Linked DNA regions of Methanococcus vannielii SB. Each later gene encodes a partner of the first gene's protein in a complex. Links are inferred from orthologs where the notes say so. Each region holds a gene or a part of one and is shown on either strand. Other genes may lie near its edges. The genes, in order: MEVAN_RS00355, fwdF and hdrC.

Region 1 (3,156 bases):
CAAAACCTGCAACTTCTGAAGGAATCATATGGGATGAAGAAAAATGTGTATACTGCGGGCCTTGTGCCATAAAATGTCCAAATAAAGCAATAGCAGTAGTAAATCCAAAAGGACTCGAAATTCCAAGCAAATTGAAAACTGAAAAACAAAACCAATTTAGGATGTGTATTAGGTGCGGTGCTTGCGTTCAAATCTGCCCCACGGGAGCATTAAGACTTGGAAAAATTAATCATAAAGGGAAAGATTACGACAGAATCGAATTTAGTCCTAGTTTATGTAATAATTGCGGAAAATGTATCGAAACATGTCCTTATGACATACTCAAATTAACTGGAAAACGCGAAAAACCACTTGAAGGGTTCTGCGTAATGTGTTTAAAATGTATTGAAGCTTGCGAAAAAGCTAAAAAGAATGCACTATCTTTAAATTAATTTTTAATAGGGCCACCTATTAGAAATATTAATATATACATTAATATATTTATTATGAATAACAGTTCAGGCCAAATATTGGTGATATTATGGAAGAACCAAAAATAGGAGTTTATGTCTGCCACTGCGGTGTAAACATTGGTGGCGTAGTTGATTGCGAAAATGTTGCAAAAACTGCAGAAGGACTCAAAAACGTTGTAATTTCAAGAGAATATAAATACATGTGTGCAGATCCGGGACAAGAACTTATAAAGAAAGATATCAAAGAACTTGGATTAAATAGAGTAATTGTTGCTGCATGTTCCCCACGACTTCACGAACCAACATTTAGACGATGTGTTGAAGAAGCAGGTTTAAACCCATTTTTGTTTGAATTTGCAAATATTCGTGAGCACTGTTCATGGGTACATATGAAAGAGAAAGAAAAAGCAACTGAAAAAGCAAACGATCTCGTTAGAATGGCGGTTGCAAAAGCAAGACAGTTAGACCCATTAGACTACTTAACAGTACCGGTTACAAGAAGAGCACTTGTTATCGGTGCAGGGGTTGCAGGAATTCAGGCAGCACTTGATTTAGGGGATTCTGGGTATGAAACCATTTTAGTTGAAAAAACTCCCTCAGTTGGAGGTAGAATGGCACAACTCGATAAAGTATTTCCAACAAATGACTGTTCAATCTGTATTTTAGCTCCAAAAATGGTTGATGTTGCAAAACACCCAAACATTAAACTTTACTCCTATTCAGAAGTAAAAGATGTAAGCGGATACATTGGAAACTTTAAAGTAAAAATCGAGAAAAAACCAAGATACTTATCCGAAGAAAAATGTACCGGATGCGGTTCATGTGAAGAAGTCTGCCCAATAACCGTTCCAAATGAATTTGACATGGGAATTGGAATGAGAAAGGCCATTTACAAACCATTCCCACAAGCAGTTCCTGCAAAATACACAATCGATAAAGAAAGCTGTATTGATTGTGGATTATGCGCAAAAGTTTGTGGCCCACAAGCTATTAATTACAATCAAAAACCAGAAATTATTGAAGCAGAAATTGGTACAATTATTTCTGCAATCGGTTATGACCCATACGACCCAACAGAAAAAGAAGAGTATGGTTATGGAAAAATTCCAAACGTTATTACGTCAATGGAACTTGAAAGAATGATTAATGCGTCAGGCCCTACAATGGGGAAGGTAATCAGGCCAAGTGATGGTAAAAAACCAAAAAGGATTGCATTTATCCAGTGTGTTGGTTCAAGAGATGCAAAAATCGGTAAAAAGTATTGTTCAAACGTATGCTGTATGTATGCAATGAAGAATTCACAGTTAATTAAAGAAAAATCCCCTGAAACTGAAATTGATATTTATTATATGGACATCCGGGCATTTAGTAAAGGTTATGAAGAGTTTTACGAAAGAAGCTCAAAACAATACGGAATTAAGTTTATTAGGGGAAGACCTGCACAAGTTTTAGACAATCCTAAAACAGATAATCCAACAATAAGATCAGAAGACACGCTTTTAGGAGAAATCTTCGAAAATGACTACGATTTAGTGGTTCTTTCAGTAGGTATGGTTCCGTCAAAAAGTGCTGACGAAGTACAAAAATTACTCGGTGTTTCAAGAACAACTGATAGATTCTTCATGGAAGCCCACCCTAAATTAAAACCAGTTGATACTGCAACGGATGGTGTCTATTTAGCAGGTGCGTGTCAGGGTCCAAAAGATATTCCTGCATCAGTTGCACAAGGTTCAGCAGCAGCTTCAAGAGCAGCAATACCTCTTGCAAAAGGGGAAGTTCAGGTTGAACCAATAGTTGTAACACTTGATGAAGATGTTTGTGGTGCATGCGGTATTTGTGTTCAACAGTGTCCATATGGCGCCCCAAGATTTGTTGAAAAAGATGGAAAACAGGCTTTAGAAGTTCTTTCAGCATTGTGTAAGGGTTGCGGAACCTGTGCTGGAGGATGCCCTAGTGGGGCCCTTGAACAATCACACTTTAAAACAAACCAAATTTATGGGCAGATTGAAGGAGTGTTTAAAGACTCATACTAATCCTATTTCCATTTTTACTATTTTTAAATTGGATGATCTTTAACTGGTGGTATTTATGGAAGTTATTAAAAATATAGTCTGCCCATTTTGTGGAACACTTTGTGACGATATTGAGTGTCATGTAGATCATGGGCATATTGTAAAAACTAGAAATGCTTGTAGGATTGGACATAGTAAATTTACACACCGAGAGGGTGCTGTAAGATATACTGAACCGTTATTTCGGGAAAATAAAAAAGATGAATTCAAAGTAATTGATTGGGACACTGCAATAGAAAAAACTGCCGAAATATTGGTAAATGCTAAAAAACCATTAATTTATGGATTTTCTGCAACTGAATGCCATGCACATATCGAAGGAATGAAGTTGGCAGAAAAAATAAGGGGCTTAGTAAGTAATACTGCTGAAGTATGTCACGGACCAAGTGTTTGGGCACTTCAAGATGTTGGATACCCAATATGTACGCTTGGAGAAGTTAAAAATCGAGCAGATGTAGTAATTTACTGGGGTTCAAATCCAATGCACGCACACCCAAGACACATGAGTAGATACGGAGTATTCGCAAGAGGATTTTTCAGAGAACGAGGGAGAAAAGATAGAACCGTAATAGTTATAGATCCAAGAGAAACCGACACTGCAAAATTAGCAGATATTCATTTAAAAGTGGATC
Region 2 (2,943 bases), 540 kb from region 1 along the record:
CTACCGCACCCGATAACTGAAACAGTCCCTTTAGAATTTAATTTGTCTTCAAGCAGTTTTATATCCATATAATCACTTAAAATTATTTTTTTATTGTAATATTTGTTTTCCAGATATATTAGTTAGAATTTTTTAAATAAATATTTACGCAATTAATTTAAAAGTTACTCTTTGATGTGGTGAATAATACTCACAGATATTTATAAAACTTACTATTTGAATTTAGAAGAATTATATATATAGAAACATTCACTACGTTGTATATGACTCACATGAGATGAAATTATGCCAGAGCATTTACTGTCAGGTATCAAAGCAATTGTCGCAATAAATATGCGAAAAGAGGGAATGCTGCAAAGAGAAATAGCGGATTTTCTCAAAATGGATCGTTCAATCATTTCACACTATTTACATGGCAGATATCCATCTGATAAAGTCATGCGAGTCTCTGAAGAGATTATAAGGTTACCCCTTGAATATGGAATTCCATTGATCACGTCTCTTGGTGATGACAAAGAGATTACAAAAAAATTAGTAGAACGAATTTATAAAATAACTATAGAAATTGACATGGAAAAATGTATTGCGTGTGGTAATTGTTTAGAATGTGAATACGATGCAATATCGGTTTATTCGGAAGATATAGGCATATCTATTGATAAAGAAAAGTGCGTTCTTTGTCTACAGTGTGTTTCCGAGTGCCCTGTCAATGCCTTGAAAATAACTAACTACAAGGTATAATTTTCGGGAGGAATACTATGAAAAATATTAAAAGAGACGAAAAAGACGGCGTCATCGAAATTTCGAGAGAGGGCGTTGAGAAAAGAGTCTTAAAATGGGAAGATTGTGTTTGCGTAGGATGCGGAATCTGTAACGAAATTTGTCCTACAAATGCTATTGAAATGGGGCCCCTTGGTGCCATTTTTAGAGGGGACATTGATGCTCCAAAACTAGATATTTCTGAAAAATGTGTTCTTTGTGGTATGTGTGCTTGTGCATGTCCATTTGATGCAGTTACTTTAAAAATTAACGATAAATTAAATACAGAAATGCCCCAATATCCAAAAATTAAAAGGGGTATCGAATTAAACCAGAAAAAATGTGTTTTATGTGAACAGTGTGAATTAGTTTGCCCACAGAGTGCAATTGATGTAGAAAGAACTATTCCTGAAAGAAAAACGTTGGTTTTAGGCGAAATTAACATTAAAAAAGATGCATGTGTTCTTTGTGGAATTTGTGCAGACTACTGCCCTGCTGATGCAATTGAATTAGTTCCAAACAAGATGAATGCACTAAATTTAAAGCCGATTGCGGACATAAAAGTGGATTTGGATGCATGCGTTTATTGTAAAGTTTGTGAAAAAGCTTGCCCGCATAACGCAATTGAAGCAATTTGTTACAAGTGCCCACTTGCAAGCAGAATTAAAAAGCCAGAACTTTACAGCGAAATTAAAGGTCAGACAAACATAGATAAAGATTTGTGTGTTTCATGCGGATGGTGTGCAAATATCTGTCCAGTTGAAGCAATAACTGTCGAAAAACCATTTGAAGGAGAATTATTAATCGATAATGATACTTGTGGAGCTTGTGGGGCCTGTATTTCAGTTTGCCCTTGTAAAGCACTTGTATTCCCAAAACCAGAAAAAGCTGCAGACAAGGTACCTAAAGTTTCAGTTAATCCGGCTGTCTGTATTTTATGTGGTGCATGTGCACAATCCTGTCCAGTAGATGCTTTAAAAGTTAAAAGGACAAAAATAAATATGACAGAAGCGAATGCACCGGCATGGAAGAAAGCTTTCGAAAAATTGATGAAATAATTGAGATTAAGTTCAAGGTGATTTAATGTACAAACTCGAAGTATATCCTGAGAAGTGTCATGGATGCGGAAACTGTGTTGTTGCATGCCCTGTAAATGCACAAGACCCTGATGTGTCAGGGGGTAAAGGTCCAAGTAGTGATGAAAAATTAATTATGAGAGTTGAAAACGGTGTTGTATCCATCGTAAATAACAGTTTGTGTGGTGGATGCGGCGCATGTATCGAAGCATGTCCTGTGGACGCTATTAAGTTAGTTATTGTAAAGTAACGACAGTTAAAGCATTTTCTATTTGTTGTTGGGTGATATTATGAAATTTATGCTAAATACTGGACGAACAATTTGGCAGGGCGAAGCTATTGAAGCTGGAAAAAACCTTGAAATGTACCGAAAAGCTGCTGCCGTCTGCTATATGAATGCTGAAGACATGGTGCTTTTAGGCGTTAAAGACGGGGATACCATAAAAATAACTTCAGAATATGGCGATGTTGCGGTACATGCATTGACAACTAAAGAACCAGCTCCAATTGGAATGATTTTTGTTCCAATGGGGCCATGGGCAAATCTTGTTGTTATACCTGATACTGAAAGTACATCAATGCCGTCATACAAGGGCCCACTTGCCGTTGAAGTTGAAAAATGCGATGAAGAAGTATTATTAATGGCTGACCTTATGAGAAAAGCATACATTAAATAATATTGATTTTTGGGTGATCTTTATGGAATACATAATCAAAAATGGTACCGTTTATGACCCGTTAAATAAAATTGACGGCGAAAAGATGGATATCTGTATAAAAGACGGAAAAATTGTAAGCTCTGTATCAAAGAATGCAATAGAGATAGATGCAAATAAAAAAATCGTCATGGCTGGAGGTGTTGACTCCCACAGCCACATTGCAGGAGCTAAAGTAAATACTGGTAGGGCATTAAGGCCTGAAGACAGTAAAAAGGATATCTACTCGAAAGAAGGTTTAAGAAAAGGTTCAGGATTTTCAATTCCTTCAACATTTAAGACGGGGTATCAATACTCTGGAATGGGTTATACGACAGTTATAGAAGCTGCAATGCCCCCGTTAGTTGCAAGACACACACATGAAGAATTTATGGATACCCCTCAAATCGATA
Region 3 (3,068 bases), 460 kb from region 1 along the record:
AGTATAACAATCAATTGGCTTAAATTTGTGGAGTTCATAGTTTGGATTGTAAATTCTATTGTCTTTACAGTCTTTTAGCATATTTATTGCCTGCTTGATGATTTTTATACTTTCAAAACACTCGTAAAATCTAACAGCAACTCTTGAAAGTACATCTCCGCCATCAAGCAATATTTCATCAAATTCATAAGGGTCGTATTCAGGAACATAGCCCATTTTTCTTACGTCTGATTTTATGTTACTCCCCCTTGCGGTCGGGCCCACTGCATGAAATTTTGCAGCGGTTTTTCTATCCAAAATACCAATATTTTTAACCCTTGAAACAATCATCGGGTCATTTAATGTCCGGTTTATCAATTTAGTAAGTCCTTCTTCATATTTTTCAATTCGATCAAGTATAACTGGAATTTGGCTATCCGAAATATTGCATCTTGGCCGTACACCCCCAATAATGGGGCATGAATAATGAACTCGGTTTCCGGATATTTCAAAAAATAACTGCATTATGGGCTCCCTTAACATGAAACTTCTCATTGACATTGTTTCATGACCCAAAATTTCAAAAGCATGTCCAAAAAGTAGTGTGTGGGAATGTAGCCTCTCTAATTCTTCTACAATAAGCCGTATATGGTTTGCACGTTCTGGCACTTCAATTTTGCACCCGATTTCAACAACCCTTGCAGCACTCCAAAGGTGAATGTGTGAACAAATTCCGCATATTTTTTCGCACAATATACATGCTTTTTCAACGGGAAGTCCCTCCATTAACCTCTCTACACCCCTATGGTTTACACCAATTGTAAGTTCAGCATCTTTTACTATTTCATCTTCAATAAAAAGTCTTAAACGATGCGGTTCAAGCATTGTTGCGTGAACAGGCCCAATTGCGATTTCTCCTTCGTACATGATTCTCACTTTTAAAGTAATTTATAATAATCTAACTCGATTGAAATTATACGTAAGTATATAGAAAACTAATATTTATCGTTATTAATTAATCATCATTATTGATTATGATAATTATAGATTAGTAATCCCCTTTTATATTATTAATTATTATCCAATACCCTATTATATACCTATATAATAGGTGAATAAATTAGTCAAATATATATCCAGTTTCAAAGAAAAATTAAACTATAAGGGAGGTGAAGCGAATGGTTTTTAAATCTAGTGAATTTAATCCTAATTTTCCAAAAAAAATAGTTGACGCTGGAAAAGAAGTATTTGGCGCCAATAATGCATCTTCTTTTCAAAAATGCTACCAGTGCGGAACCTGTACTGGAGCGTGCCCAAGTGGTAGAATTACTGCCCTTAGAACAAGGAAATTGATAAGGAGTGCACTTTCTGGAATGGATAACCTGCTTAAAAGTGATGACCTTTGGATGTGTACAACTTGCTATGAATGTTATGAAAAATGTCCAAGGGAGGTAAAAATAACCGATATTATCAAAACAATCAGAAATATTGCTGCAGAAGAAGGATATATTGCTGAACCACATAGAAAAACCAGTTTATTAGTATTTAAAACTGGCCACGCAGTTCCAGTAAATGATGAAATAAAAAAAGCAAGACTTGCAATTGGTTTAACTGAAATTCCGCCTACTACTCATAAATATCCTGAAGCACTCGAAATGGTAAGAGATATAATGGATGACCTGAAATTTTGTAAAAAAGTAGGAATTTGTAGGGAAACTATGGATTTAGAACCTTTGAAAGTTAAAAAATCAAAATATTAGGAAGGGGGTGAACTTATGGCTAAAGCAGATTTTGAATACATGTTTTTTTTAGGATGTATTGCACCAAATAGGTATCCCGGAATAGAAAGTGCAACGTACAAAGCCCTTGATAAGCTTGGAATAAAACTTCATCCATTTGAAAAAGCATCTTGCTGCCCTGCTCCGGGAGTATTTGGTTCATTTGACCTTATGACATGGCTTACAATTGCTGCAAGAAATATTGTAATGGCAGAAGAAGCAGATTTGGATATTTTAACAGTTTGTAACGGGTGCTACGGCTCATTATTTGAAGCAAACCATATATTACACGAAAATGAAAGTGCACGTGAAAAAGTAAATGAAGTTCTTTCAAAATATGGATTGGAGTTTAAAGGAAAATCTAATGTAAAACACCTTACAGAAGTCCTTTATTTTGATTACGGGCCTGAAAAAATTGCTGAAAAAGTTGAAAAACCGCTTGATATAAACGTTGCAGTCCACTACGGGTGCCACTATTTAAAGCCGACTGATGTAAAACATATTGAAAGTTCAGAAAATCCAAAGTCTCTTGATGAACTTGTCAAAGCAATTGGGGCAAAGTCAATATACTATAAAGACAAAAATATGTGTTGTGGAGCAGGTGGTGGAGTGAGGGCGAGAAACCCTGAAGTTGCACTTGAAATGGCTGAAACCAAAATTAAAAGTATGATTGAAGCTGGGGCAGATTGTGTAACGGAAGTATGCCCATTTTGTCACCTACAGTTTGATAGGGGTCAGATTGAAATAAAAGAAACTTTTGGAAGAGAATATAACCTTCCAGTTGTGCATTATGCGCAGTTACTAGGTATGGCAATGGGCATGAGTCCAAAAGAAGTTGCACTTGACTTACACTTTATTCCTGCAAATCCACTAATAGAAAAGCTTGGATTACAAATTTAGAGTTTCAAAGGAGGGGACTTACATGAAAGAAGGAATTTTTTTTGGAGAAGGAATGAAATTCGTAAAAGAAAGTTATCCCGATATTTACGGAGCAGTTGTTGAATTAAACAAAGTTGCGTATACGGGAAAAGTTTTAGACTATAAAACTCAAAAATTAATTGCCATAGGAATTATTGCTGCAACTGGGGACGATTTAGCAACTGAAAAACAGATGCGAAGCGGAATGAATGAACTTAACATTACAAAAGAAGAAATTGTAGATTCATTAAGGGTTGTATTACTAACATCTGGAATGCCTGCATTTACAAAAGCAATGAAAGTTCTTAACAAGTTATAATATATTTGAGGGATATTGTGAGCCACGTAACTGCTAAAACACTTAAAGAAGGAACTGATTTTGAAAAAAAACAT

What was found.
Region 2: the proteins of MEVAN_RS00355 (region 1) and fwdF are in contact, whole or in part, in a cryo-EM structure (PDB 7BKB), measured with the Methanospirillum hungatei proteins. The link is inferred for Methanococcus vannielii SB from one-to-one orthologs. Residues at the interface, in WP_011448822.1 of Methanospirillum hungatei: Ala269, Val270, Pro272, Val273, Ile274, Lys275, Pro276, Met281, Gly282, Met283, Ala284, Pro285, Asp306, Ser307, Cys308, Val309, Lys310, Cys311, Leu313, Phe349, Pro350, Ile351, Glu352, Tyr359, Lys360, Asp363, Val365, Ile366, Asn367, Glu370; in WP_011448819.1 of Methanospirillum hungatei: Ser2, Thr3, Leu4, Phe5, Pro6, Lys7, Tyr8, Gln21, Leu23, Leu24, Gln25, Gln26, Asn28, Pro48, Glu49, Thr76, Cys78, Ser79, Tyr80, Cys81, Pro104, Ile105, Lys108, Glu109, Gly110, Thr353, Leu355.
Region 3: the proteins of MEVAN_RS00355 (region 1) and hdrC are in contact, whole or in part, in a cryo-EM structure (PDB 7BKB), measured with the Methanospirillum hungatei proteins. The link is inferred for Methanococcus vannielii SB from one-to-one orthologs. Residues at the interface, in WP_011448822.1 of Methanospirillum hungatei: Lys396, Tyr441, Glu455, Tyr458, Tyr459, Gln462, His463, Lys467, Phe468, Ile469, Phe488, Asp491, Leu493, Leu494, Arg496, Pro497, Val498, Asp499, Val500, Glu501; in WP_011448820.1 of Methanospirillum hungatei: Arg18, Arg19, Tyr20, His21, Leu22, Asp24, Ile40, Asn42, Met43, Cys44, Tyr45, Gln46, Arg65, Leu66, Arg69, Val72, Leu73, Leu75, Glu78, Arg100.

Annotation. Positions count from the first base shown.
Region 1 is NC_009634.1:65,959-69,114, reverse strand. The notes cover bases 9-3,002. They hold MEVAN_RS00355 (CoB--CoM heterodisulfide reductase iron-sulfur subunit A family protein), read left to right. Parts: upstream 9-520; coding sequence 521-2,485; downstream 2,486-3,002. Other genes in these bases: MEVAN_RS00350 (formylmethanofuran dehydrogenase subunit B), read left to right, coding at 2,541-3,002; MEVAN_RS00360 (4Fe-4S binding protein), read left to right, coding at 9-431. In the rest of the region: more of MEVAN_RS00360, read left to right, coding at 1-8; more of MEVAN_RS00350, read left to right, coding at 3,003-3,156. UniProt on the Methanocaldococcus jannaschii protein: Part of a complex that catalyzes the reversible reduction of CoM-S-S-CoB to the thiol-coenzymes H-S-CoM (coenzyme M) and H-S-CoB (coenzyme B).
Region 2 is NC_009634.1:609,539-612,481, forward strand. Bases 7-2,787 are described here. They hold fwdF (tungsten-dependent formylmethanofuran dehydrogenase subunit FwdF), read left to right. Parts: upstream 7-758; coding sequence 759-1,817; downstream 1,818-2,787. Other genes in these bases: MEVAN_RS02835 (ThiF family adenylyltransferase), read right to left, coding at 7-68; MEVAN_RS02840 (4Fe-4S binding protein), read left to right, coding at 286-741; MEVAN_RS02850 (4Fe-4S binding protein), read left to right, coding at 1,843-2,085; fwdD (tungsten-dependent formylmethanofuran dehydrogenase subunit FwdD), read left to right, coding at 2,126-2,512; fwdA (tungsten-dependent formylmethanofuran dehydrogenase subunit FwdA), read left to right, coding at 2,535-2,787. Outside these bases: more of MEVAN_RS02835, read right to left, coding at 1-6; more of fwdA, read left to right, coding at 2,788-2,943.
Region 3 is NC_009634.1:524,992-528,059, forward strand. Bases 43-2,948 are described here. They hold hdrC (CoB--CoM heterodisulfide reductase subunit C), read left to right. Parts: upstream 43-1,157; coding sequence 1,158-1,739; downstream 1,740-2,948. Other genes in these bases: MEVAN_RS02415 (hydrogenase large subunit), read right to left, coding at 43-906; hdrB (CoB--CoM heterodisulfide reductase subunit B), read left to right, coding at 1,755-2,657; MEVAN_RS02430 (carboxymuconolactone decarboxylase family protein), read left to right, coding at 2,680-2,948. Also shown: more of MEVAN_RS02415, read right to left, coding at 1-42; more of MEVAN_RS02430, read left to right, coding at 2,949-2,994; MEVAN_RS02435 (class II SORL domain-containing protein), read left to right, coding at 3,012-3,068.